DNA from 3 places in the Kitasatospora sp. NPDC001225 genome. Region 2 is predicted to be linked to each of the others. Evidence: predicted binding sites of a transcription regulator. Region 2 holds the regulator's gene; each other region holds the start of a gene.
The links. The regulator HrcA, encoded in region 2, represses chaperone genes, less so after heat shock. The targets are predictions, from matches to a motif close to TTNGCACTCNGNNNNNCNGAGTGCNAA.

Region 1 (7,725 bases), on a different contig from region 2:
GCGCGGTCGGTGCTCTACGCGGGGGACGACCTGGGGGACGTGGCGGCCTTCGCCGCGGTGGAGGAGCTGCGCGGCGAGGGCGTGGCCGGGGTGCTGGTCTGCGCCGGCGCGGTGGGGGACGCGCCGGTGCGGGAGCTGGCCGACCGGGCGGACCTGGTGGTCGCCGGGCCGGAGGGCGTGGTGGAGCTGTTGGGGGCCTTGGCGGACGCGCTCACAGCGCGTTGAGCTGGTCCAGGAACCACTGCTGCGGGGGGAGCGCGGTGGCCGCCGCCGCCAGGCGCTTGGTGCGGTCGGCGCGCTCCTCCGGGCTCATGGTGAGGCCGGCGTGGAGGGCCTCGGCGGTGGCGATGACGTCGTAGGGGTTGACGGTGAGGGCGTCGTCCTTGAGTTCGGCGTGGGCGCCGGCCTCGCGGGAGAGGACGAGGGCGCAGCCGTGGTCGGAGACCACCGGGACCTCCTTGGCGACTAGGTTCATGCCGTCGCGGATGGGGTTGACCAGGGCGACGTCGGCCAGCCGGTAGGCGGCGAGGGAGCGCGGGAAGTCGTCGTCGACGTGGAGGATCAGGGGCTGCCAGGCGGGGGTGGCGAACTCGGCGTCGATCTCCTCGGCGAGCCGCTGGACGGCGGCCGTGTAGGCGCGGTACTCGGCGAGGTCGGTGCGGGACGGGTAGGCGAAGGCGATGTGCACCACCCGGTCGTGCCACTCGGGGCGGGTGCGGAGCAGGTGCCGGTAGGCCTGGAGGCCGCGGACGATGTTCTTGCTCAGCTCGGTGCGGTCGACCCGGACGATGGTGCGGCGGTCGCCGACGGCCGAGCGGAGGGCGGCGAGGCGTTCGTCGACGTCGGGGCGGTGGGCGCGCTCGCGCAGGAAGTCGGCGTCGGCGCCGAGGGCGTGGACGCCGAGGCGCGTGGTGCGGCCGTCGACGGTGACGGTGAGCGCGTCGTGGTCGACGGTCGCGCCGAGGAGGTCCTCGCAGCAGGCGGCGAAGGCGCGGGCCCAGCGCTGGGTCAGGAAGCCGGCCCGGTCGGCGCCGAGGATGCCGGTGAGGACGGCCCGGGCGACGTCGTCGGGCAGCATCCGGTAGTACTCGGGCGGGGCCCAGGGGGTGTGCGAGAAGTGGCCGATCCGCAGGTCGGGGCGGGCTTCGCGGAGCAGGGCCGGGACCAGGGAGAGGTGGTAGTCCTGGACGAGGACGGCGGCGTTCGGGGCGGCCTCGGCGGCGAGGGCTTCGGCGAAGGCCTCGTTGTAGGCCCGGTAGGCGGCCCATTCGGTGCGGAAGGCGGCGTCGAAGGAGGGCGCGGTGGGGGTCGCGTAGAGCAGGTGGTGGACGAACCAGAGGGTGGAGTTGGCGACGCCGTTGTAGGCGCGGGCGAAGGTCAGCGGGTCGATGTCCAGCATCCGTACGGCCTGGCCGCCGACCTCGTGGCCGGCCAGGTCGAGGCGGCCGTGGGGTGCCTCGGCGGCGGCCCTGCGGTCGGAGTCGTCGAGGGCGGCGCAGACCCAGACGGCGTTCGGGTCGTCGATGGCGGAGAGGCCGGAGACCAGGCCGCCGCCGCCGCGGCGCAGGGTCAGCGTGCCGTCGTCGGCGGTGCTGAAGGACACCGGTCCCCGGTTGGACGCCACCAGGACGGGGGCGGTGCCGGTCACGCTCGAACGGTTGGTCGTGAGATCGCCCATGGTTGGCATGTTGCCGTGGGGTCGGCGTGGCAAACCCGTGCGGCCCGTCGAAGAGAGGCCCTAATGGCGGGCGGCGTACTCGGGGAGGGTGTGGATCGGGGGGCGTTCGAGGGCGGTCACCGGGTGGGTGTGGGCGGTGAAGGCGCGGGTTTCCGGGTCGCGGGTGAACTGGGTGAGGTGGGGGTGGACGAGGTCGGCGGAGGCCTTGAGGCGGTGGGTGCGGTCGAGGCGTTCCAGGGCGGTCCGGTAGATGGTGGCGGCCATCCGGCCGAGGGCCTGGCCGTCCTGGTGGCGGTGGTGCCGGACGCCGACGTCCACCTGGGCGAGGGCGTCCAGGCCGGCCAGCTCCAGGGCGTCGACCAGCAGGCCGAGTTCGACGCCGTAGCCGGTGGGGAAGGGCAGCCGTTCGAGCAGTGAGCGGCGGGCCGCGTACTCGCCGCCGAGCGGCTGGACGAAACCGGCGAGTTCCGGCCAGTGGAGGTTGAGCAGGGGGCGGGCGACGAGTTCGGTGACCCGGCCGCCGCCGGCGGGCAGGACGGCGCCCTCCGACTCCAGCGGGCGGTCGTACATGGCCTTGACCAGCTGGATGGACTCGTCGGTGAGCAGCGGGCCGACGATGCCGGAGACGAAGGCCGGGTCGAACTCGCGCAGGTCGGCGTCGACGAAGCAGACGATGTCGCCGTGGGTGACCAGCAGCGAGCGCCAGAGCACCTCGCCCTTGCCGGGGACGGCGGGCAGCCGGGGCAGGACGGCGTCGCGGTGCTCGACCCGGGCGCCGGCCTCGGCGGCGACGGCGGCGGTGGCGTCGGTGGAGCCGGAGTCGACGACGACGAGTTCGTCGACGAGCGGGAGGCGTTCCATCAGTTCGCGGCGGATGGTGCGGACGATGTCGCCGACGGTGGCCTCCTCGTCCAGGGCGGGGAGGACCACGCTGACCGTGCGGCCGGTGCGCTCCTTGGCGTCGAGCAGGGTGCGGACCGGCCGGTCGGCCGCGCTCCAGGAGCGGCGGCGCAGCCAGGACGCCGCCTGCGGGAGGAGCGCGGGAGTCGGTTCGGCGGGCACGGAGATCTCCTCGGCGAGGTCGGTGGGACGGGTCATCTCGCTTGGCGGACGGTCCCGTTCAGGTTTGACGCCTTCGGATACAGTCTTCGTACAGCGGTCGGACCTTTGCACGCCGGGGTCTCCGTTGAGCACCACCACAATTTCACAAGCTCATCCAGAGGGACTGAGGGAACGGCCCGTTGACGTCCCGGCAACCTTCTCGCGCGGCTGTCTGTCGACAGGCCCCGGCGGGACAGGTGCCAATTCCGTCCCGTGTCGCGACCGCGCCACGGGGAAGATGAGGAGAGAGGCCTCGCCATCATGGCTATCGACACTGCCGCACCCGTTTCCGTCGACCTCGGCCCGGCCGCCGCGCTGTCCTGTCGCGAGTGCGGCACCCGCTTCCCGCTCGGCCCCAGCTTCGCGTGCCTGGAGTGCTTCGGCCCGCTGGAGATCGCCTACGAGTTCGGCAGCGAGGGCGCCGAGGAGCTGCGCAAGCGGATCGAGGCCGGTCCGGCCTCCATCTGGCGGTACGCGCCGCTGCTGCCGGTGCCGGCCGACGTGGCGTCCAAGCCGAACCTGAACCCGGGGTGGACCCCGCTGGTGAAGGCGGACAACCTGGGCCGGGAGCTCGGTTTCACCGCCCAGCTGCACGTCAAGGACGACTCCGGGAACCCGACGCACTCGTTCAAGGACCGGGTGGTCGCGTGTGCGATCGAGGCGGCCCGGGCGTTCGGCTACACCACGCTGTCCTGCTCCTCCACCGGCAACCTGGCCGGCGCGGTGGGTGCGGCGGCGGCCCGGGCCGGGTTCCGGTCCTGCGTGTTCATCCCGCACGACCTGGAGCAGGGCAAGGTCGTCATGGCCGGGGTGTACGGCGGCGAGCTGGTCGGCATCGAGGGCAACTACGACGACGTGAACCGCTTCTGCTCGGAGCTGATCGGCGACCCGGCCGGCGAGGGCTGGGGCTTCGTCAACGTGAACCTGCGGCCGTACTACGGCGAGGGCTCCAAGACGCTGGCGTACGAGATCTGCGAGCAGCTCGGCTGGCGGCTGCCGGAGCAGATCGTGATCCCGATCGCCTCGGGCTCGCAGCTGACGAAGATCGACAAGGGGCTCCAGGAGCTGATCAGGCTCGGCCTGGTCGAGGACCGGCCGTACAAGGTCTTCGGCGCCCAGGCGGAGGGCTGCTCGCCGGTGTCGGCCGCGTTCAAGGCCGGCCGGGACGTGATCAAGCCGGTGAAGCCGGACACCATCGCCAAGTCGCTGGCGATCGGCAACCCGGCCGACGGCCCGTACGTGCTGGACATCGCCCGCCGTACCGGTGGCGTGGTGGAGGACGTCACGGACGCCGAGGTCGTGGCGGCGATCCGGCTGCTGGCGCGGACCGAGGGGATCTTCGCCGAGACCGCGGGCGGGGTGACCGTCGGCGTGCTGAAGAAGCTGGTCGAGACCGGGCAGCTGGACCCGGCCAAGGAGACCGTCGCGATCAACACCGGCGACGGGCTGAAGACCCTGGACGCCGTCTCCGATTCCGGGATGACCGCCGTCATCCGCCCGACGCTGGACTCGTTCCGCGCCGCCGGCCTCGTGTCCGCCTGAACCACCCGATAGGCCCCGCCCCCGCTAGGAGAGTCATGAGCGCCACCGTCCGCATCCCCACCATCCTGCGCACCTACACCGACGGCGCCGCCGAGGTGACCGCCGAGGGTGCCACCCTGGCCGAGGTCGTCGCCGACCTGGAGAAGAACCACGCGGGCATCGCGGCCCGCATCCTGGACGACACCGGCAAGCTGCGCCGCTTCGTGAACGTCTACGTGAACGACGACGACGTGCGCTTCGCCGAGGGTCTGGCGACCGAGATCAAGGACGGCGCCAGCGTCTCGATCATCCCGGCGGTGGCCGGCGGCTGCTGAGCCGACAAAGCAGAACCCGCGGTCGCCCGCGCGTACGGAAATCCGTTCTCCGTATGCGCGGGCGACCGCTCGCATTCCGGCGGGAATATTTCCGGGTCGAGTCGGAGTAGAGTGTGGCTCGGCTGGGAACAGGGTTTCCCTTTCGGCCCCCGCAGCGCTCGGCCCGGGGGCGTCCGGCCGCCGGGGGCGGACCGTGAAACATGTCAGGCAGATGTCAGAATTCGCGCGGGCATTTGAGTAATTCGTCCGCTATGTCCGGCGTGGAATGCCGAGATTATTCCGATTCGATCCGTCCTGTCCCTTGACGCCTTGGCGGAATTACCGGCGGTTGGCCCTGTTGCAGAGGGCGTCGATCCGGATACATTCAGCGGCGGTCGACGCAATCACCCGCTCACCGGAGGCCGCCCGGCGTTCCGCGCGGATGGTTGCGGCGTGCACGGCTGCGCCCAGGGGGGGTTCCCCGGGCCGGCCTTCAACCAACCCGGGCCCGCGACCTGCGGGCACGTGAAGGGCCAGCACAGCACTAGGGGAGTTCGGAATGGCTCAGGGCACCGTCAAGTGGTTCAACGCGGAGAAGGGCTACGGCTTCATCGCGGTCGACGGTGGTGCGGACGTCTTCGTCCACTACAGCGCGATCCAGATGGACGGCTACCGCACCCTCGAGGAGGGCCAGCGGGTCGAGTTCGAGATCTCCCAGGGACAGAAGGGCCCGCAGGCGGACATGGTCCGCGCGGCGGTCTGACCCCTTCCGACTCCAGGAGCTCGGCGCGGCCCTACGGCTGGTGACCACTCGCTTCTCGACGGGCCCGTGCGACGCGTGTCGTACGGGCCCGTCGGCGTTCCCCGACGCGGCTCCGCCGGGGCTCGGGCGGGGCTCCGGCGACGGCTCGCGGATCGTCGATTGGGCTTGCACTCGACCACCCGGAGTGCTAATCATTGGCGTTAGCACTCACAGCGTGAGAGTGACAGCGGACCGGGTCGGTGAGGCCCCCGGGAGCGGTAGGGGAATGGACCCCCGCACACCAGGGCCGTCCGTCGCGGGCACCCCTTGGTCCGAGCAGTCGACCGTGTCCCGGAGGACCACTTCAGATGGCCAAGATCATCGCCTTTGATGAGGAAGCTCGCCGCGGCCTTGAGCGTGGCATGAACCAGCTCGCCGACGCCGTGAAGGTCACGCTCGGCCCCAAGGGCCGCAACGTCGTGCTGGAGAAGAAGTGGGGCGCCCCCACGATCACCAACGACGGTGTCTCCATCGCCAAGGAGATCGAGCTCGAGGACCCGTACGAGAAGATCGGTGCGGAGCTCGTCAAGGAGGTCGCCAAGAAGACGGACGACGTCGCGGGTGACGGCACCACCACCGCCACCGTGCTCGCCCAGGCCCTGGTTCGCGAGGGTCTGCGCAACGTCGCCGCCGGCGCCAACCCGATGGCCCTGAAGCGCGGCATCGAGAAGGCCGTCGCGGCCGTCTCCGACCAGCTGCTGGCCCAGGCCAAGGACGTGGAGACCAAGGAGCAGATCGCCTCCACCGCCTCCATCTCCGCCGCCGACACCCAGATCGGCGAGCTCATCGCCGAGGCCATGGACAAGGTCGGCAAGGAAGGCGTCATCACCGTCGAGGAGAGCAACACCTTCGGTCTGGAGCTCGAGCTCACCGAGGGCATGCGCTTCGACAAGGGCTACATCTCCGCCTACTTCGCCACCGACCTGGAGCGGATGGAGGCGACGTTCGAGGACCCGTACATCCTCATCGCCAACTCCAAGATCGGCTCGGTCAAGGACCTGCTCCCGCTGCTGGAGAAGGTCATGCAGAGCGGCAAGCCGCTGGTCATCATCGCTGAGGACGTCGAGGGCGAGGCCCTGTCGACCCTGGTCGTGAACAAGATCCGTGGCACCTTCAAGTCCGTCGCCGTCAAGGCCCCGGGCTTCGGTGACCGCCGCAAGGCCATGCTCGGCGACATCGCCATCCTCACCGGTGGCACCGTGATCTCCGAGGAGGTCGGCCTCAAGCTGGAGAACGCCGGCATCGACCTGCTGGGCACCGCCCGCAAGGTGGTCATCACCAAGGACGAGACCACCATCGTCGACGGTGGCGGCGACAGCGAGCAGGTCGCGGGCCGCGTGAACCAGATCCGCGCCGAGATCGAGAACAGCGACTCGGACTACGACCGCGAGAAGCTCCAGGAGCGCCTCGCCAAGCTGGCCGGCGGCGTGGCCGTCATCAAGGCCGGCGCGGCCACCGAGGTGGAGCTCAAGGAGCGCAAGCACCGCATCGAGGACGCCGTCCGCAACGCCAAGGCCGCCGTCGAGGAGGGCATCGTCGCCGGTGGTGGCGTCGCCCTGCTGCAGGCCGGTGTCGCCTTCGACAAGCTGGAGCTGGAGGGCGACGAGGCCACCGGTGCCAACATCGTCAAGGTCGCGCTGGAGGCCCCGATCAAGCAGATCGCGACCAACGCCGGCCTGGAGGGTGGCGTCGTGGTGGAGAAGGTGCGCAACCTCCCCGCCGGTCACGGCCTGAACGCGGCCACCAACACCTACGTCGACCTGATCGCCGAGGGCATCATCGACCCGGCCAAGGTGACCCGCTCCGCGCTGCAGAACGCCGCCTCCATCGCGGCGCTGTTCCTGACCACCGAGGCCGTCATCGCCGACAAGCCGGAGAAGGCCGCCGCGGCCGCCGGCGGCGGCATGCCGGGCGGTGACATGGACTTCTGATCCTGATCGCTCCGATCGGATCGGCTGGTTCCTCGTCCGTGTGGGCGGCTCCCTTCGGGGGGCCGCCCACACGGCGTTTCGGCGTTCGGGCCGGTGGACGGAGAATGGACGGATGGCTTCCGACGACATCGAGACCGCCCTGCACAACGCGCGGGCACTGATCCTGGCCGACCTCACCGCGCGGGACGTGGCGGACGCCGCCGTCGTCTCGCTGGTGGAGCAGGCCGTGACGCACCGCCGCTGGTGGCTGGAGCAGTGGCCGGACGGCACCGAGTACGTGCTCGGGCTGGTCGCCCAGGACGTCCAGGACGCGCTGCTGGAGGCGTACGGGCGCTGGCCGCTGTGCACCGGGTGCGCGGCCGACGGGGACCCGCACGC
Region 2 (8,069 bases):
GTGCTCAGGTCGCGGTGCAGCTGGGCCCAGCCGGCCGTCTGCATGTCGGGGATGTGCAGGTAGCCCAGCCGCCCGCCGGACAGCTCGCGCACCGCGGCCCGCCGCCCGGCCACCCAGTCGTGGTAGCGCAGCGCCTCCTCGTCGGCGAGCGGGACGACCACCGGGTGGCGCCGGTCGGTGCCGTCCTTCCCGGCCACCGTCAGCTCGACCGGCTGCCCGGCGGTGCCGGCCAGCAGCGGGGCCGGGCCGGTGACCGGGTCCACCGGGCGGCCGTTGACGGCGAGCACCGCGTCGCCCGGGCGGATCGCCGCGCCGGGCGCGGCCAGCGGCGAGCGGGCCCTGGGGTCGGAGGACTCCCCGGGCAGGATCCGGCCGATCCGCCAGTGCCCGCCGTCCCGGACGAGGTCGGCGCCGAGCAGGCCCTGGCGCCGGGCGGGCTCGGTGTACCGGCCGTACGGCATCACGTAGGCGTGCGAGGTGCCGAGTTCGCCGTGCACCTCCCAGAGCAGGTCGACCAGTTCGTCGTGCGAGCCGACCCGCTCGACCAGCGGCCGGTAGCGCTCCAGCACCCCGTCCCAGTCGACGCCGGAGAGGTCGGGGCGCCAGAAGTTGTCCCGCATCAGCCGGCCGTTCTCGGCGTACATCTGCCGCCACTCGGCGGCCGGGTCGACGGTGATCCGCAGCCGGGCGAGGTCGACGGCGGCCTCCTCGTCGTCGCCGCCCTTGTGGTCCGCCGGGACGACCCTCAGCTCGCCCTGGTCCAGCACGGCGACCCGGGTGCCGTCCGCGCTGACCGAGAAGTCGTCCACGCCGTGCACCAGCTGCTCGACCCGGCGCTTGCGCAGGTCGAAGCGCTCCAGCACCGGACGGGGCCGGTCGTCGTCCAACGAGGCTGCCTCGTCGCCGAGTTCGCCCGTCAGCGGGGCCCTGGTCCAGAGCACGCCGTCCTTCGCGGCGGCCAGCTCCTCGAAGCGGCCGCCCTCGACCGGGAAGGGGATGATCCGGTCGGCGATGCCGTCCAGGTCCACCCTGGTCACCGGCGCGGCGTCGGCGGCCGCCGCCTCGCCGTCCGCCTTCCGGGCCTTCGGCTCGTCCTCCTCCCCGCCGAGCGGGCGCCCGGCCCGTTGCGGCCCGAACGGGGAGGGCGTGTCGGCGGCCAGCGTGACCAGGTAGGGGCGGCAACCGTTCGGGAAGGACAGGTCGAAGACGTGCGCGTCGTAGACCGGGTCGAAGTTGCGCACCGACAGGAAGGCCAGATAGCGGCCGTCCGCGGTGAAGGAGGGCGAGCTGTCCACGAAGCGCGGCTGGGTGACCTCGCCGACCGTCCGGGTCGCCAGATCGGCCAGCACGATCTGGCGCAGCGAGTGCGGGCCCATCCCGCGCACCGGGCGCGACCAGGCCAGCCAGGCCGAGTCCGGGCTGAAGGCCGGGGTGCCGGGCTCGCCGTCGGCGCTGCGGTCCAGCTCGTGCACGGCGCCGTCGGCGAGCGTCACCAGCAGCACCCGGCCGTCGTGCGCGCCGAGCGCGGCCTGCTTGCCGTCCGGGGAGACCGTCAGCGCGTTGACCCGGCCGAGCCGCCCCGCGGCCAGCCGGCGGCGCTCGGCGCCGTGCAGGTCGGGGGCGAACTCCAGGGCGTCCCCGCCCTCGGCGTCGGACACCCAGAGCACCCCCTGGGCGCCGTCCTCGCCGGGCACCACCCGGGCCAGCCGCCCGCGCACGCCCGGGGTCTCGTCCAGCACCCGGGCCGGGCCCTCGCGGTGGGTCAGCCAGTGCACACCACCGCGCACCACCACGGCGCTGCCCCGGCCGGTGCGGTCGGGGGCGACGGAGTCCAGCCAGTGCGCGGCGGGCACCGGGCGGGGGCGGCGCCCGGCCCGCGGGCCGGCCAGCCGGACGTCCAGCCGGCGCGGCTCGGCGCCCGCCAGGTCGTCCAGCAGCCAGAGGTCGCCGGCCCGGTGGAAGACCACCCGGGTGCCGTCGGTGCCGGCGCCCCGGGCGTAGAAGCCGTCCGGGTCGGCGGTGTGGCGGCGCAGGTCGGTGCCGTCCGGGCGGCTGGACCACAGCTCGCCGACACCCTCGTGGTCGGACAGGAAGGCGATCCGGTCCCCGACCCACAGCGGGGAGTCCAGCTGCCCGTCCAGCTCCGCGTGGACCCGGGCGAACTCCTCCCGGCCGAGCCACAGCTTTCCGGCCCGCCCGCCCCGGTACCGCTTCCACCAGGCCGGATCGCGGCCGTTGACACTGCTCAGCAGCACCCGGTCACCACCCGGCTCGAAGGCGAGCCCGCCGACCGGCCCGTACGGCAGCCGCTGCGGCTCGCCGCCGTCCAGCGGCACGGCGTGCGCCCAGGTGCGGCGCAGGCTGGCCTCGCCGGCCCCGGTGGCGGCGATCGGACGGCCGTCGGCGCTCCAGCCCAGCACCCGGGTCTGGTGGCTGCCCCAGTGGGTGAGCCGGCGCGAGGGGCCGCCGTCCACCGGCACCACGTGCACCTCGGGGGCGCCGTCCCGGGTGGAGGTGAAGGCGAGGTGCCGCCCGTCCGGGGAGAACCTCGGGTGGTGGACCGGCAGGTGGTCCGCCGTCAGCCGCCAGGCCCGGCCGCCGTCCAGCGGGGCGAGCCAGAGGTCGTCCTCGGCGACGAAGGCGAGCAGGTCGCCGTGCAGGTGGGGATGGCGAAGGTAGGCGCCCGCCGAGGAGTTCGGGGAGGTGCTCTGGGAGTCCGTCACCCGGCCAGCCTAGGCAGGTACACGGACCGTCCGCGCCGTTTTTCCCAGACTCCCGGCGCCGTCCGCGGACGGCCGTGCCGCGGTCGCCGCCGGGGTGTACGGGGGCGCGCCGACGGCCTGCCGGGGGTGCGCCCGGGGTGCTACGACCAGCGGCCGGTGCGCCCGAGCAGCAGCGCGCCGGCGGCCACCCCGGCGGTGGAGGTGCGCAGCACCGAGGGGCCCAGCCGGTACGGCCCGGCGCCCGCCCCGGCGAAGGCCGCCAGCTCCTCCGGGGAGACCCCGCCCTCCGGGCCGACCACCAGGACGATGTCCCCGCCCTCCGGCAGCACGGCGTGCGCCAGCGGTTCGGCGCCCTCCTCGTGCAGCACGGCGGCGAACGCGGCCCCCGCCAGGACGGGCGCCAGCTGCCGGGTGGTCATCGGCTCGCGGACCTCGGGGAAGCGCAGCCGGCGGGACTGCTTGCCCGCCTCCCGGGCGGTGGCCCGCCACTTGGCGAGCGCCTTGGCGCCGCGCTCGCCCTTCCACTGGGTGATGCAGCGCGAGGCGGCCCACGGGATCACCACGTCCACGCCGACCTCGGTCATGGTCTCCACGGCCAGCTCGCCGCGGTCGCCCTTGGGCAGCGCCTGGACGACGACGATCCGCGGCGCGGGCTCCGGCTCGCGGCGCACGGCGGCGACCCGCACGTCGATCGCGTCCTTGCCGAGCACCTCGGCGACCGTGCCGTCCACGCCGAGCCCCAGCCCGTCGGCCAGGGTCACCGCCTCGCCCGGCTCCAGCCGCTTCACCGCGGCCGCGTGCCGCCCCTCCGGGCCGTCCAGGCGCACCACGGCCCCGGGCGCGGCGGCGGCGATCCGCTCGGTCTCGACGACGAAGACGGGCGCGGTCATGACGGGGAACCTCTTTCGTGCGGAAGTGGGACGGACACGCGAAAGGGGTGCCGGGGTCGTTGGCCCCCGGCACCCCTCCGCGGACGGCTACCGGCCGTTGAAGGCGTCCTTCAGCCGGGAGAAGAGGCCCTGCTGGCCCGGCGCGAACTGGCCGGACGGCCGCTCCTCGCCGCGCAGCACCGCGAGGCGGCGCAGCAGCTCCTCCTGCTCGGGGTCGAGCTTGCTGGGCGTCTTCACCTCGACGTGCACTATCAGGTCGCCCCGGCCGCCGCCGCGCAGGTGGGTGATGCCCCGGCCGTGCAGCGGGATCGACTGGCCGGACTGGGTGCCGGGCCGGATGTCGACCTCCTCCAGGCCGTCCAGGGTCTGCAGCGGCACCTGGGTGCCGAGCGCGGCCGCCGTCATCGGGATGGTGACGGTGCAGTGCAGGTCGTCCCCGCGCCGCTGGAAGATCGTGTGGGTGGTCTCGGCGATCTCGACGTACAGGTCGCCGGCCGGGCCGCCGCCGGGGCCGACCTCGCCCTCGCCGGCCAGCTGGATCCGGGTGCCGTTGTCGACACCGGCCGGGATCTTGACGGTCAGCGTGCGGCGGGCGCGCACCCGGCCGTCGCCGGCGCACTCCGGGCACGGGGTCGGCACGACGGTGCCGAAGCCCTGGCACTGCGGGCAGGGGCGGGAGGTCATGACCTGGCCCAGGAAGGACCGGGTGACCTGGGAGACCTCGCCCTTGCCGCGGCACATGTCACAGGTCTGCGCCGAGGTGCCGGGGGCCGCGCCCTCGCCGCTGCACGTGGTGCAGGTGACGGCGGTGTCGACCTGGAGCTCCTTGGTGGTGCCGAAAGCGGCCTCCTCCAGGGTGATCTCCAGCCGGATCATGGCGTCCTGGCCCCGGCGGGTGCGCGAGCGCGGGCCGCGCTGGCCGGCCGCGGCGCCGAAGAAGGCGTCCATGATGTCGGAGAAGCCGAAGCCCGCCGCGCCGGCGCCGAAGCCGCCCGCGCCGCCGCCCGGGGACAGCGGGTCCCCGCCGAGGTCGTAGACCTGGCGCTTCTGCGGATCGGAGAGCACCTCGTAAGCGGCGTTGATCTCCTTGAACCGCTCCTGCGTCTTCGGGTCCGGGTTGACGTCCGGGTGCAGTTCGCGCGCCAGGCGCCGGAACGCCTTCTTGATCTCGTCCTGCCCCGCATCCCGTCGGACGCCGAGTACCGCGTAGTAGTCCGTGGCCACCAAATGCTCCGCTTGTTCCGCCTGTAGTAGTGCTGCGACTGGTCACCGCCGCCGGATTTCCGACGGCGGCCTTTGCTAGGACTCGGCCAGGATCTGGCCCACGTACCGCGCCACCGCTCGCACCGCCCCCATTGTGCCCGGGTAGTCCATCCGGGTCGGACCGATCACACCCAGTTTCGCCACGCTCTCGTCGCCCGAACCGTAGCCGACCGAGACGATGGACGTGGAAGTCAGCCCCTCGTAGGTGTTCTCCCGCCCGATCCGGACCGTCATCGCGGCGTCCGCGGTCTCACCCAGGAGGCGGAGCAGGACGACCTGCTCCTCCAGGGCCTCCAGCACCGGCTGGATGCTGAGCGGGAAGTCGTGCCCGAAGCGGGTCAGGTTGGCCGTGCCGGCCAGCATGATCCGCTCCTCGTTCTGCTCGGCGAGCGTCTCGAACAGGGTCGCCAGGACCGTGCTGACGGTCGGCCGCTCGGCCGGTTCGAACTGCGCCGGCAGCTCCTCCAGCAGCCCCGGGACCTCCGGGAGGCGCCGGCCGGCGGCCCTCGCGTTGATCCGGGCCCGCAGGTCCGCCAGCACCGTCTCGCCGACCGGGCCCGGGCAGTCGACCATCCGCTGCTCGACCCGGCCGGTGTTGGTGATCAGCACCAGCATCACCTTGGCCGGGGCCAGCGCCACCAGCTCGATGTGCCGGACGGTGGAGCGCGTCAGCGAGGGGTACTGCACCACCGCGACCTGCCGGGTCAGCTGGGCGAGCAGCCGCACGGTGCGCGCGACCACGTCGTCCAGGTCGACCGCGCCGTCCAGGAAGTGCCGGATGGCCCGGCGCTCGGGGGCGCTCATCGGCTTGATCTCGGCGAGCTTGTCGACGAAGAGGCGGTACCCCTTGTCGGTCGGGATGCGGCCGGCGCTGGTGTGCGGCTGGTGGATGTAGCCTTCCTCCTCCAGCGCCGCCATGTCGTTGCGGACGGTCGCCGGCGAGACCCCGAGGTTGTGCCGTTCCACCAGGGCCTTGGAGCCGACCGGCTCCTCGGTGCCCACGTAGTCCTGCACGATCGCGCGGAGCACGGCGAGCTTGCGTTCGTCCAGCTGGCGGACCTCACCGGCCATGGGGCACGCACCTCCGTCTTCGCACGTTGTCCGACTGTGTCCCTTGCTGCTGCGGGCCGCTCCGAAGACCCTTGCCCTGGCACTCTGAACACGCGAGTGCCAAAACCGTACCTGCCAGTGTAAGGCCCGGGTCCTACGGCAGGAACGGCCGGACCGGGGTGATCCTCCCCGCAGTTCCGCTCACGGCCCGCGGGGCCCCGGCGGTTCGATCCTCCCGGTGCCGGGGTGGTGCCGGGAGGCCGTCCGGGTGGCAGCATCGAAAGCGACGGCGAATGGAGGAGCAAGCGATGTCGAGCTCGGGCCAGCACACCCGTTTCGCGCCGGACCGCGGCCTGACCGGCCGCATGGTCGCGACGATGTTCGTGATCGGGCTGCTGTACGTCGGTTTCACCGGCCTGCTGATCGCGCTGCTGCGCGGCGCCTGGCCACTGATCGTCCTGATCTCCGGCGGGCTGTTCGTGGCCCAGTTCTGGTTCAGCGACAAGATCACCGAACGGGCGATGGGCGCCCGCCAGGTGTCCCCGGAACAGTTCCCCCAGCTGCACGGCACCATCGACCGGCTCTGCGCCCTGGCCGACATGCCCAAACCCCGCGTGGCGGTCGCCGACAACGACATGCCGAACGCCTTCGCCACCGGCCGCAACCCGCAGAACGCGGTGGTCTGCGTGACCACCGGGCTGCTGCGCCGGCTGGAGCCCGAGGAACTGGAGGGCGTCCTCGCGCACGAGCTGTCGCACGTCGCCCACCGGGACGTCGCGGTGATGACGATCGCCGGCTTCCTCGGCGTCCTCGCCGGGGCGATGACCCGGATCGCGATGTACGGCGGGTTCATGGGCGGCGGGCGCAACAACAACGACCAGAACGCGGCCGTCCTGGCGCTGATCATCCCGCTGGTGTCGGTCGTCGTCTACGCGATCAGCTTCCTGCTCACCCGGCTGCTGTCCCGCTACCGCGAACTCGCCGCCGACCGGGCCGCCGCCCAGCTCACCGGGCACCCCAGCGCCCTCGCCTCGGCGCTCACCAAGGTGACCGGGCAGATCGCGGCCATCCCCAGCAAGGACCTGCGCCAGGCCCAGCCGTACAACGCCTTCTACTTCGCCCCCGCGCTGAGCGCCCGGGAGGCCGCCTCGCAGCTGTTCTCCACCCACCCGAGCCTGGAGAAGCGGCTGGAGCAGCTGGCGAAGATCTCCGAGCAGCTCGGCCGCTGAGCCTCAGTTTTCGACCCGAGAGGACCGCCGTGGGAATCCTGGACGCCCTGTTCGGCCGCACCAAGCCCGTCAAGCCCGACCTCGACCAGCTGTTCGGCGTGCCGTCCGCCGCGCTCACCCTGGAGGCCGGGGCCGGGTTCACCCCCACCGGGCTCGGCTCGGTCTGCTTCGCGGCCGTCGAGGGCGCGGCCTTCGTCCAGGTCCAGCAGCAGGTCCGGGCGCTGCTGGACGCCGACACCGAGCGCGGCGGCGTCCCCGTGGAGGCCTCCAAGGACGGCTACGGCTACTCCTGGCTGCTCGCCCGGCACCGCCCCGAGGAACTGCCCGAACTGGTCAACGACCTGCACGCGGTCAACAGCGAACTGGAGGCGAACGGCTTCGGGCCGCAGCTGCTCTGCTCGCTGGTCGGGTTCCGCGACCCGGACGGGCGGTCGCTGGCCCTCGTCTACCTCTACAAGCGGGGGACGTTCTACCCCTTCGCCCCGATGCCCGGCGGCGGGGAGCGGCGCAACAGTCCGCTGGAACTGCAGGTCAACGCGATGCTGGGGAACGACCTGCGGCTGGAGAAGGACCTGAGCCGCTGGTTCCCGGTCTGGGGCGCGCCGGGCCTCTGACGCGCCGTCCGCCCTCCCTATGATCACCCGTATGCGCAGCCGCCAGTACGGACCCGACCTGACCCCGCCGTGGAAGAAGCAGCAGCCCGCCCCGGAGGTGCCCGCCGAGCGGGACCTGGTGGTCGAGGAGGCGGCGACCGGCTACTGCGGGGCCGTGGTGCGCTGCGAGAAGACCGCCGAGGGCTTCACCGTCACCCTGGAGGACCGGTTCGGCAAGCACCGGGTGTTCCCCCTGGTGCCGCGCGGCTTCCTGCTGGAGGGAAGGGTCGTCACCCTGGTCCGCCCGGCCGGCCCGGCCCC
Region 3 (8,069 bases), on a different contig from region 2:
AAGAATCTGAGTGACTTGGGAATGTTGTCCGGAATCTGTTCGTTGGATCGTTACGTGTGAGGCCCCGAGGGGCCCGCATTTCTTGCCCTCACGAGGCAGGCAGGCAGACCTCGGCAACACCAGCAAAGGGAGCAAGCATGGCCACCCGTGCCGTCGTTCGCGACAGGGCCGACCGGAGTCGCGCGGCCCGCCCGACCAACCTCGAGGCCGACCGCGACCTGGTCGGCATGTACCTCGACGAGATCGCCAGGACACCCCTGCTCGATGCCGCCGAGGAGGTCGAGCTCTCGCTGCGGATCGAGGCCGGCGTGTACGCCCAGCACATGCTGGACGAGGGCGAACTCCCCGACGGCGTCACGCGCGAGGAGCTGGAGGCGATAGCCGCCGACGCCGAGCGCGCCAAGGACGTCTTCATCCGCTCCAACCTCCGGCTCGTGGTCGCCGTCGCCCGCCGCTACCCGCGCAGCGGCCTGCCGCTGCTGGACCTCATCCAGGAGGGCAACGCGGGCCTGGTGCGTGCCGTCGAGAAGTTCGACTACGCCAAGGGCTTCAAGTTCTCCACGTACGCGACGTGGTGGATCCGGCAGGCGATCACCCGGTCCATCGCCGACCAGTCCCGCACCATCCGGCTGCCCGTGCACCTGGTGGAGGAGCTCGGGCGGATCCGGCGGGTGCAGCGGGAGAAGTCCAAGGAGCTGGGCCGCGAGGCGGAGCCGGCCGAGATCGCGGCCGAGCTGGACACCACCGAGGCCCGGATCAAGGACGTGCTGGACTGGGCGCGCGACCCGGTCAGCCTCAACATGTCGGTCGACGACGAGGGCGAGACCCAGTTCGGCGACCTCGTCGAGGACACCGGGGCCACGTCCCCCGAGGACGCCGTGATGGTCATGCTCCGCAGGGAGGAACTGGACGGCCTGATCGGGCGGTTGGACGACCGCACCGCCTCGATCATCCGCTCCCGCTACGGGATGGAGGACGGCCGCGAGCGCACCCTCACCGAGGTGGGCAAGCAGCACGGCCTCACCCGCGAGCGGATCCGCCAGATCGAGAAGCACGCGCTGGCCGAGCTGAAGAAGATCGCGGACCACGCGGGCTTCGAAGCCGCCTGAGAGGCCGCCGGGAAAGCAGCCTGAGGAAGCCGCTTGAAAGGCCGCCGGGGAAGCAGCCTGAGGAAGCCGCCTGAGAGGCCGCCGGGGAAGCCTCCCGGCAGGCTGCCTGGACCCGCCCTCATCGGGCCCTGGTGCGGAGCGCCCCGCACCGGGGCCCGAGGCGTGCCATGGGGCTCTTAGGCTGGAGGGAAGGGACGAGCGGACGGAGTGGACGGCGTGAGCGAGCAGGGGCAGGAAAAGGACCGGGAGCAGGGCGGGGAACAGGAGCAGGAGCTCCGGAAGGCCGCGGCCGTGAAGGCCCGGCTGGTCTTCCGGGACCCGTTGGACCAGCAGTCCGGGGACGACACCGACGCCGGCTGGGGCGGCCGCCCCGGGGCGGGGGAGAGCGGTGGACGGGGGCTGGACTGGTACCTGAGCCAGCGCCCGCCGCACCACGGGGACTGAGGAACGGGGACGGGGGAACGGGGACCGGGGCCGAACGGCGCCCGCCGGTCAGCGCAGCGGCGCGACCAGTGCGTCGCGGATCTCGGTCAGCAGTTGGACCTCCTTGGCCTCGGCCTCCGCCGCTTCCTCGGCGAGGCTCTTGCGGTGGGCCGCCAGCCTGTTCATGGGCACGATCAGGGCGAAGTAGACGACCGCCGCGGTGATCAGGAACTGGAGCACGGCGCTGAGCACCGATCCCCACAGGATGAGGATCCCGGACGTGACCTCACCGGTCGGGCTCACCTCGCAGGGCCCCTTGAGGCAGGAACTGTAGGACGCGAGGTCCTTGGTCCCGAAGACGCCGACGATCGGATTGATCACGCCTTTGACGAAGGCGTTGACGATGTTGGTGAAAGCCGCGCCGATGACCACGGCGACGGCGAGTTCGACGACATTTCCACGCAGCAGGAATTCCTTGAAGCCTTTCATGCCGCCTCGAACGACGAAGTCGCCTCCCGGTTACGGGTGATCTTCCGCAGCCCCGGACTGACAACCCGTCCGGCCCAGTGCGCCTCCCTGGGGCGGTGGCAGCCCGGCCCGCGCGGGCCCCAGTGCCAGCGCCGACGCCACCGCGAGCAGCACCAGGACGGGCACTGCGGCCCGCCGCCGCACCGCACTGCGCCAGCGGTGCCACCCGCCGCACCCGCGCCGGATCGGCGGGAAGCTCGGCAGCTCCTGCCGGGGCGGCACGGCGGGTGCGGGCAGTGGCAGCGGCAGGGGGAGGGAGAAGCTCGCGGTCGTCATCGACGCACCTCCGGGGTGTCGGCGGGCCGGCCCCTCGCGGACCGACCGGATGCCCACACGATGGGCGTTTCCGGCGAACTCGGAAAGCCCTTTCCCCAGGCCTGTGGACAACTCGCCCCTGTGGACAACTTCGTTCACTCGCCGGAGTGAGGTCGACCCCTCCGGGGTGACAGGGCGCCCGGGCGGGCATGCGAAAAGGCCCGCCGCCCCGCGTGGAAGCGGGGTCGACGGGCCTTTCCCGGGTCTACGGGCCGTCCGGGCCGATGGTGCCCGGCGCCGGGATCAGCTCGCGGCCGGAGCCGGGCTGGACGAGGTCGAGGAGCCGGAGCCCGACGACGTCGACGAGGAGGACGTGGACGCGGTGGACGACGTCGAGGGGGTCGACGACGACCCGGCGCCCACCGAGCTGCTGGAGGACGAACGGCTGTCGGTCCGGTAGAAGCCGGAGCCCTTGAACACGACGCCCACGGCCGAGAAGACCTTGCGGAGCCGTCCCTGGCAGTCGGGGCACGTGGTCAGCGCCTCGTCGGTGAACTTCTGCACCGCCTCCAGGCCGTTGCCGCACTCGGTGCACTGGTACTGGTACGTGGGCACTTGTCTTCCTCCTGGCACTCTCGCCTGATGAGTGCTAACGATGGTCAATGATGCGGCATTCCGCGGGATCAGTCCAGCGACCCCGGTGTGAGATCGGCCCCGGAACACCCGTCGGCCGCCGTCGGCCCGGTTCCCGGACAGCACCCGCGCAGCCTCCGGCCGCCGTCGGCTCAGCACCGGCGGCCGGAGGCCCGGCCCCCGGCCGCCGCCCCGCTCAGCCCTCGGCGACACCCGCCAGCTGCATCGGACGCCCGCCCTCCGCGGTCCCCGCAGCGGCGGTCTCCTCGCCCCGCGGCGCCACCAGCAGGTGCCGCAGCGAGGCCAGCACGACCAGTCCGAGCCCGGCCCCGACCACCGGCACCAGGAACCCGGTGGAGGGCCCGTGCCCGTCGATCAGCCGGCCGGCCGCCATCGAGCCGACCGCCAGTCCCAGCCCGATGGCGCCGGTCAGCCAGGTGAAGGCCTCGGTCTTGGCCCCGTCCGCGACCAGCGTCTCGACCAGGGTGTAGCCGCTGATCAGGGTCGGCGCGATGGCCAGTCCGCAGACCAGCCCGGCGACGGTCAGCGCGACCAGGTTGGGCATCGCCCACAGCACCGAGCAGCCCAGCACCAGCAGCGCGTAGCTGAACAGCATCCGCTGCTGCACCGGCCGCCGCCAGGCGATCACGCCGTACAGCACGCCGGCCAGCATGGAGCCGCCGGCGAAGATCCCGTACACGGTGCCGCCGGCGTCGTGCTGCCCGACCGAGTCGGCGAAGGCGTTCACCGAGACCTGCATGCCGCCGAACACCGCGCCGACCCCGAGGAAGGTCCCGGCCAGCAGCCGGACGCCGGGGGAGGCGAGCGCCGAGGCGCGCCTGGTGCCGGGCTGCGGCACAATCCGGGCCGGGGCGGTGCCCCGCTGGGCGGCGAAGGCCAGGCCGCCGACGAGGGTCAGCGCGGCCTCGGCGACCAGGGCGGTGGCCGGGTTGGCGAGGGCGGCGATGCCGGAGGCCAGGATCGGGCCGATCACGAAGGTGAACTCGTCCGTCACGGACTCGAAGGCGAAGGCGGTGCTCACCCGGGCCGCGGAGGCGTCGGAGGCGCCGTCGGCGGTGAACCTGGCGACCCAGCGGGCCCGGACCATCGCGCCGACCTGCGGCACGCTCGCACCGGCCGGCACGGCGGCCAGGAACAGGCTCCAGGCGGGCGCGTGGCCGAGCGCGAGGGCGATCAGCACGCCGACCGAGACGGCGTGCACCAGCACGGTCGGGACGAGCACCGAGGCCTGGCCGTAGCGGTCGGCGAGCCGCCCGGTCTGCGGCCCGATCAGGGCCTGGGCGACGGCGGCGACCGCGGTGACCGTACCGGCGGTGCCGTACGAGCCGTGGGTCTGCGTGACGAGCAGCAGGATGCCCATGCTGAGCATCGCGTACGGCAGTCGCGCGACGAGGGCGGGGGACAGGAACGTCCAGGCCCCGGGCGTGCGCAGCAGCTCGCCGTACCCGACGCGGGCGGGGGCGGGAGCTGCGGGGGTGGCCGCGGGGTGCGCGGCGGTGTCGACCGTTCGGCGCGCCGTCACGGTCGGTCCTTCCTGCTGCCTGGTAGCGCGGCAGGGCATGGTGTGGCCCCGACGGCGCCGAGAGTCGTCCTCTCGCGCGTCGACCGGGGTAGATACCGGGTCGGTCCGGCGTGGTGGCCGGGGGCCGGACCGCGGCCGCCGAGCGGTCGCGCCAACTCTGCGTCAGGCAGATGCTGGGGTGGTCTAGCGGTGGTTATACGGCGTGGTCGAACCAGCATACAGTTACGCGCGTAGACACCGCCAGCCCACCCCGGCCCGCAGGCCCGTCAGGGCCCCCGGACCAAGGCGGACCGAGGAGAGCCGGGGCGGGCCCGGCGTCCGTCACCGCCCGTTCAGCCACCCCGCGAGCTTGCCGCCCTTGTCCACGGCCCGCAGCCGCCGCTCGGCGGCCTCGCCGACCTCGTCCGTGGTGACCACCAGCAGTTCGTCGCCGGCCCGCAGCACCGTCGCCTTGTCCGGCACGAAGGAGTTCCCCTCGCGCACGACCAGGGTGACCGCGGCCCCCTTGGGCAGCCGCAGTTCGCTGATCTCCACGCCGGACATCTTCGAGGTGGGGGAGAGCGCGACCGACAGCAGGTGTCCGTGCAGCTTCTCCAGCGGGGCGGACTCGATGCCCAGGTCCTGGCCCATGTCGCCCTCGTCGATCCGCAGCCGCTTGGCCACCCAGGGCAGGGTCGGCCCCTGGAGCAGGGTGAAGACGACGACCAGGATGAAGACGATGTTGAAGACGTCCTCGGCCCGGTGCGCGCCGGACACCACCGGGATGGTGGCCAGGACGATGGGCACCGCCCCGCGCAGCCCGGCCCAGCTCAGCAGCGCCTGCTCGCGGGCCGGCACCTTGAAGGGGGTCAGCGAGACCATCACCGACAGCGGCCGGGCGAGGAACACCAGCACCCCGCCGATCACCAGCGCGGGCACCACCGCGTCGCCCATGGTCTCGGGCGTGACGAGCAGCCCGAGCAGCACGAACATGCCGATCTGCCCGATCCACGCGAGCCCGTCGGCGAAGCCGCGGACGGCCGGGCCGTGCGGCAGCTTGGAGTTCCCGAGGATCACCGCGCTGATGTAGACGGCGAGGAAGCCGGAGCCGTGCAGCAGCGCGCCGCCGGCGTACGCGAGCACGGTGAGCGCCATCACGGCGATCGGGTAGAGGCCCGAGGAGGGCAGTGCGACGTGCTTGAGCCCGTAGGCCCCTATCTTTCCGACGGCCAGGCCTATGACGGCGCCGATGGCCAGCTCGGCGACGATCGTGCCGATCAGGACGTACCAGGAGTCCAGTTCCCCGGTGGTGGCGAAGGCGACGACCAGGATGACCACGGGCGCGTCGTTGAAGCCGGACTCGGCCTCCAGCAGGCCGGTGAGCCGGTGCGGCAGCGGGACCATCCGCAGTACGGAGAAGACGGCGGCCGCGTCGGTCGAGGAGACGATGGCGCCGAGCAGCAGCGAGGTGCGCCAGTCCAGGCCGACCAGCCAGTGGGCGCCGGCCGCGGTGGCGAACACGCTGACGCCGACGCCGAGGGTGGCGAGCACGGTCGCGGCGGGCATCACGGGCTTGATCTCGCGCCAGCTGGTCTTGAGGCCGCCCTCGGCCAGGATCACCACGAGCGCCGCGTAGCCGAGCACCTGGGTGAGTTCAGCGTTGTTGAACGTGACACCGATCCCGTTCTGGCCCAGCGCCACGCCGATCCCCAGGTAGATCAGCAGGCTGGGCAGCCCTGATCGGGTGGAGAGTCGTACGGCGCCCACCGCGAACAGCAGGATCACGGAGGACTCGAGCAGGAGCTGGTTCAGATGGGAGATGTTCACGCAGGGGCACCTCGGGCAGGCAGGGGCGGACGGGGTGTCTGGTGGTGCTGTGGGGTGACCCGTTAAGAAGTCGTCAATGCTCCCCTTGCGGATCGTTACGCAGTCTAACATTTTGCCATATCTTTAGCTTGGTCCCCCGTTCACGGTGCCCGGCCGACTCGGCCTAATGTGGTGCCCTGTCACGGCCGCAGGCCCTGGACACGCCCGCCCGCCCCGAAGTCAGGACCGCAAGGACCCAGATGCCCCGCTCGAAGAAGTTCCGGCGCGCCCGTCTGATCGTGATCGTGCTGGTCGTGCTGTTGGTGGCCGGTGCCGGCTACGGCGGCTACCGCGGGGTCTCCGCGGTCCGCGCCTCCTTCCCGGAGGTCGACGGCAGCGTGAAGGTCGCGGGCCTGAGCGCGCCCGTCGACGTCAAGCGGGACGCGAACGGCATCCCGCAGCTGTACGCCGACACCGACGAGGACCTGTTCCGCGCCCAGGGCTACGTCCAGGCGCAGGACCGCTTCTGGGAGATGGACGTCCGCCGGCACATCACCGCCGGCCGGCTCTCCGAGATGTTCGGCGACAGCCAGGTCGACACCGACACCTTCATCCGCACCATGGGCTGGCGGCAGGTGGCGCAGAAGGAGTTCGACACCAAGCTCTCGCCGGAGACCAAGAAGTACCTCCAGGCCTACTCGGACGGCGTGAACGCCTGGCTCTCCGAGCACCCCGGCGGCGCCAAGGCCTCGCTGGAGTACGGCCTGCTCGGCGTCGTCAACGGCGGCTACCGGCCCGAGCAGTGGTCCCCGGTCGACTCGGTGGCCTGGCTCAAGGCGATGGCCTGGAACCTCTCCGGGAACCTCCAGGAGGAGATCGACCGCTCGCTGCTGGCCCAGGACTTCGGCCCGGACAAGATCGCCGAGCTGTACCCGGACTACCCGTACGCCCGCAACGGCACCATCGTGAAGACCGGCGCCGTGACCGGCGACAACTACCGCCCCGCGGACGGCTCCCCGCAGTCCGGCACGCCCGCCGGAACGGCCGCCACCGCCCAGGGCGCGGCCACCACCAAGGCGATGCTGCAGAGCCTGACGGACCGGGTCGACGCGATGCCGCAGCTGCTCGGCCGCCCCGGCCAGGGCATCGGTTCCAACTCCTGGGTGGTCGCGGGCTCGCACACCACCACCGGCAAGCCGTTGCTGGCCAACGACCCGCACCTGGGCCCCGGCCTGCCCTCGGTCTGGTACCAGATGGGCCTGCACTGCCGGACCAGCTCCCCGGCCTGCCAGTTCGACGTCTCCGGCTTCACCTTCGCGGGCATGCCCGGCGTGGTCATCGGCCACAACAAGGACATCGCCTGGGGCTTCACCAACCTCGGCGCCGACGTCACCGACCTCTTCCTGGAGAAGGTCACCGGCCCGGAGACCTACCAGGTGGACGGCAAGGACGTGAAGTTCGACCTCCGCAAGGAGACCATCAAGGTCGCCGGCGGGGACGACCGCACCATCACCGTCCGCACCACCCAGACCGGCGCCCCGCTCATCTCCGACCAGAGCACCGAGCAGCAGAACGTCGGCAAGTACGCCCCCAACGGCCCCTCCGCCCCCGACCGCGGCACCAGCGGCTACGGCGTCGCCCTGCAGTGGACGGCGCTCAGCCCCGGCAAGACCATGGACGCCGTCTTCGAGCTGGACAAGGCGAAGAACTGGGACGAGTTCCGCGCCGCCGCCAAGGACTTCACCGTCCCCGCGCAGAACCTGATCTACGCCGACGCCAAGAACATCGGCTAC

Region 1: groL (chaperonin GroEL) is a predicted target of HrcA. The motif match lies at 5,542-5,568, and genes of this name have one in related genera.
Region 3: ACWDCZ_RS31355 (FmdB family zinc ribbon protein) is a predicted target of HrcA. The motif match lies at 2,942-2,968, and genes of this name have one in related genera.

Annotation. Positions count from the first base shown of each region.
Region 1 covers NZ_JBSFJC010000220.1:182-7,906, reverse strand. The annotation lists gene otsB (trehalose-phosphatase) at 1-225, shown strand, start outside; gene ACWDCZ_RS37495 (alpha,alpha-trehalose-phosphate synthase (UDP-forming)) at 212-1,678, opposite strand; gene ACWDCZ_RS37490 (glucosyl-3-phosphoglycerate synthase) at 1,739-2,776, opposite strand; SAM riboswitch class I at 2,888-3,024, shown strand; gene thrC (threonine synthase) at 3,041-4,321, shown strand; gene ACWDCZ_RS37480 (MoaD/ThiS family protein) at 4,357-4,635, shown strand; gene ACWDCZ_RS37475 (cold-shock protein) at 5,174-5,377, shown strand; gene groL (chaperonin GroEL) at 5,725-7,347, shown strand; gene ACWDCZ_RS37465 (hypothetical protein) at 7,460-7,725, shown strand, end outside.
Region 2 covers NZ_JBSFJC010000011.1:40,506-48,574, forward strand. The annotation lists gene ACWDCZ_RS06050 (S41 family peptidase) at 1-2,723, opposite strand, end outside; gene ACWDCZ_RS06055 (16S rRNA (uracil(1498)-N(3))-methyltransferase) at 2,864-3,613, opposite strand; gene dnaJ (molecular chaperone DnaJ) at 3,701-4,837, opposite strand; gene hrcA (heat-inducible transcriptional repressor HrcA) at 4,913-5,947, opposite strand; gene htpX (zinc metalloprotease HtpX) at 6,235-7,155, shown strand; gene pspAB (PspA-associated protein PspAB) at 7,185-7,769, shown strand; gene ACWDCZ_RS06080 (DUF3097 domain-containing protein) at 7,801-8,069, shown strand, end outside.
Region 3 covers NZ_JBSFJC010000125.1:14,424-22,492, forward strand. The annotation lists gene ACWDCZ_RS31335 (sigma-70 family RNA polymerase sigma factor) at 138-1,109, shown strand; gene ACWDCZ_RS31340 (hypothetical protein) at 1,326-1,553, shown strand; gene mscL (large conductance mechanosensitive channel protein MscL) at 1,602-2,021, opposite strand; gene ACWDCZ_RS31350 (hypothetical protein) at 2,052-2,336, opposite strand; gene ACWDCZ_RS31355 (FmdB family zinc ribbon protein) at 2,619-2,930, opposite strand; gene ACWDCZ_RS31360 (MFS transporter) at 3,145-4,491, opposite strand; gene ACWDCZ_RS31365 (potassium/proton antiporter) at 4,813-6,297, opposite strand; gene ACWDCZ_RS31370 (penicillin acylase family protein) at 6,537-8,069, shown strand, end outside.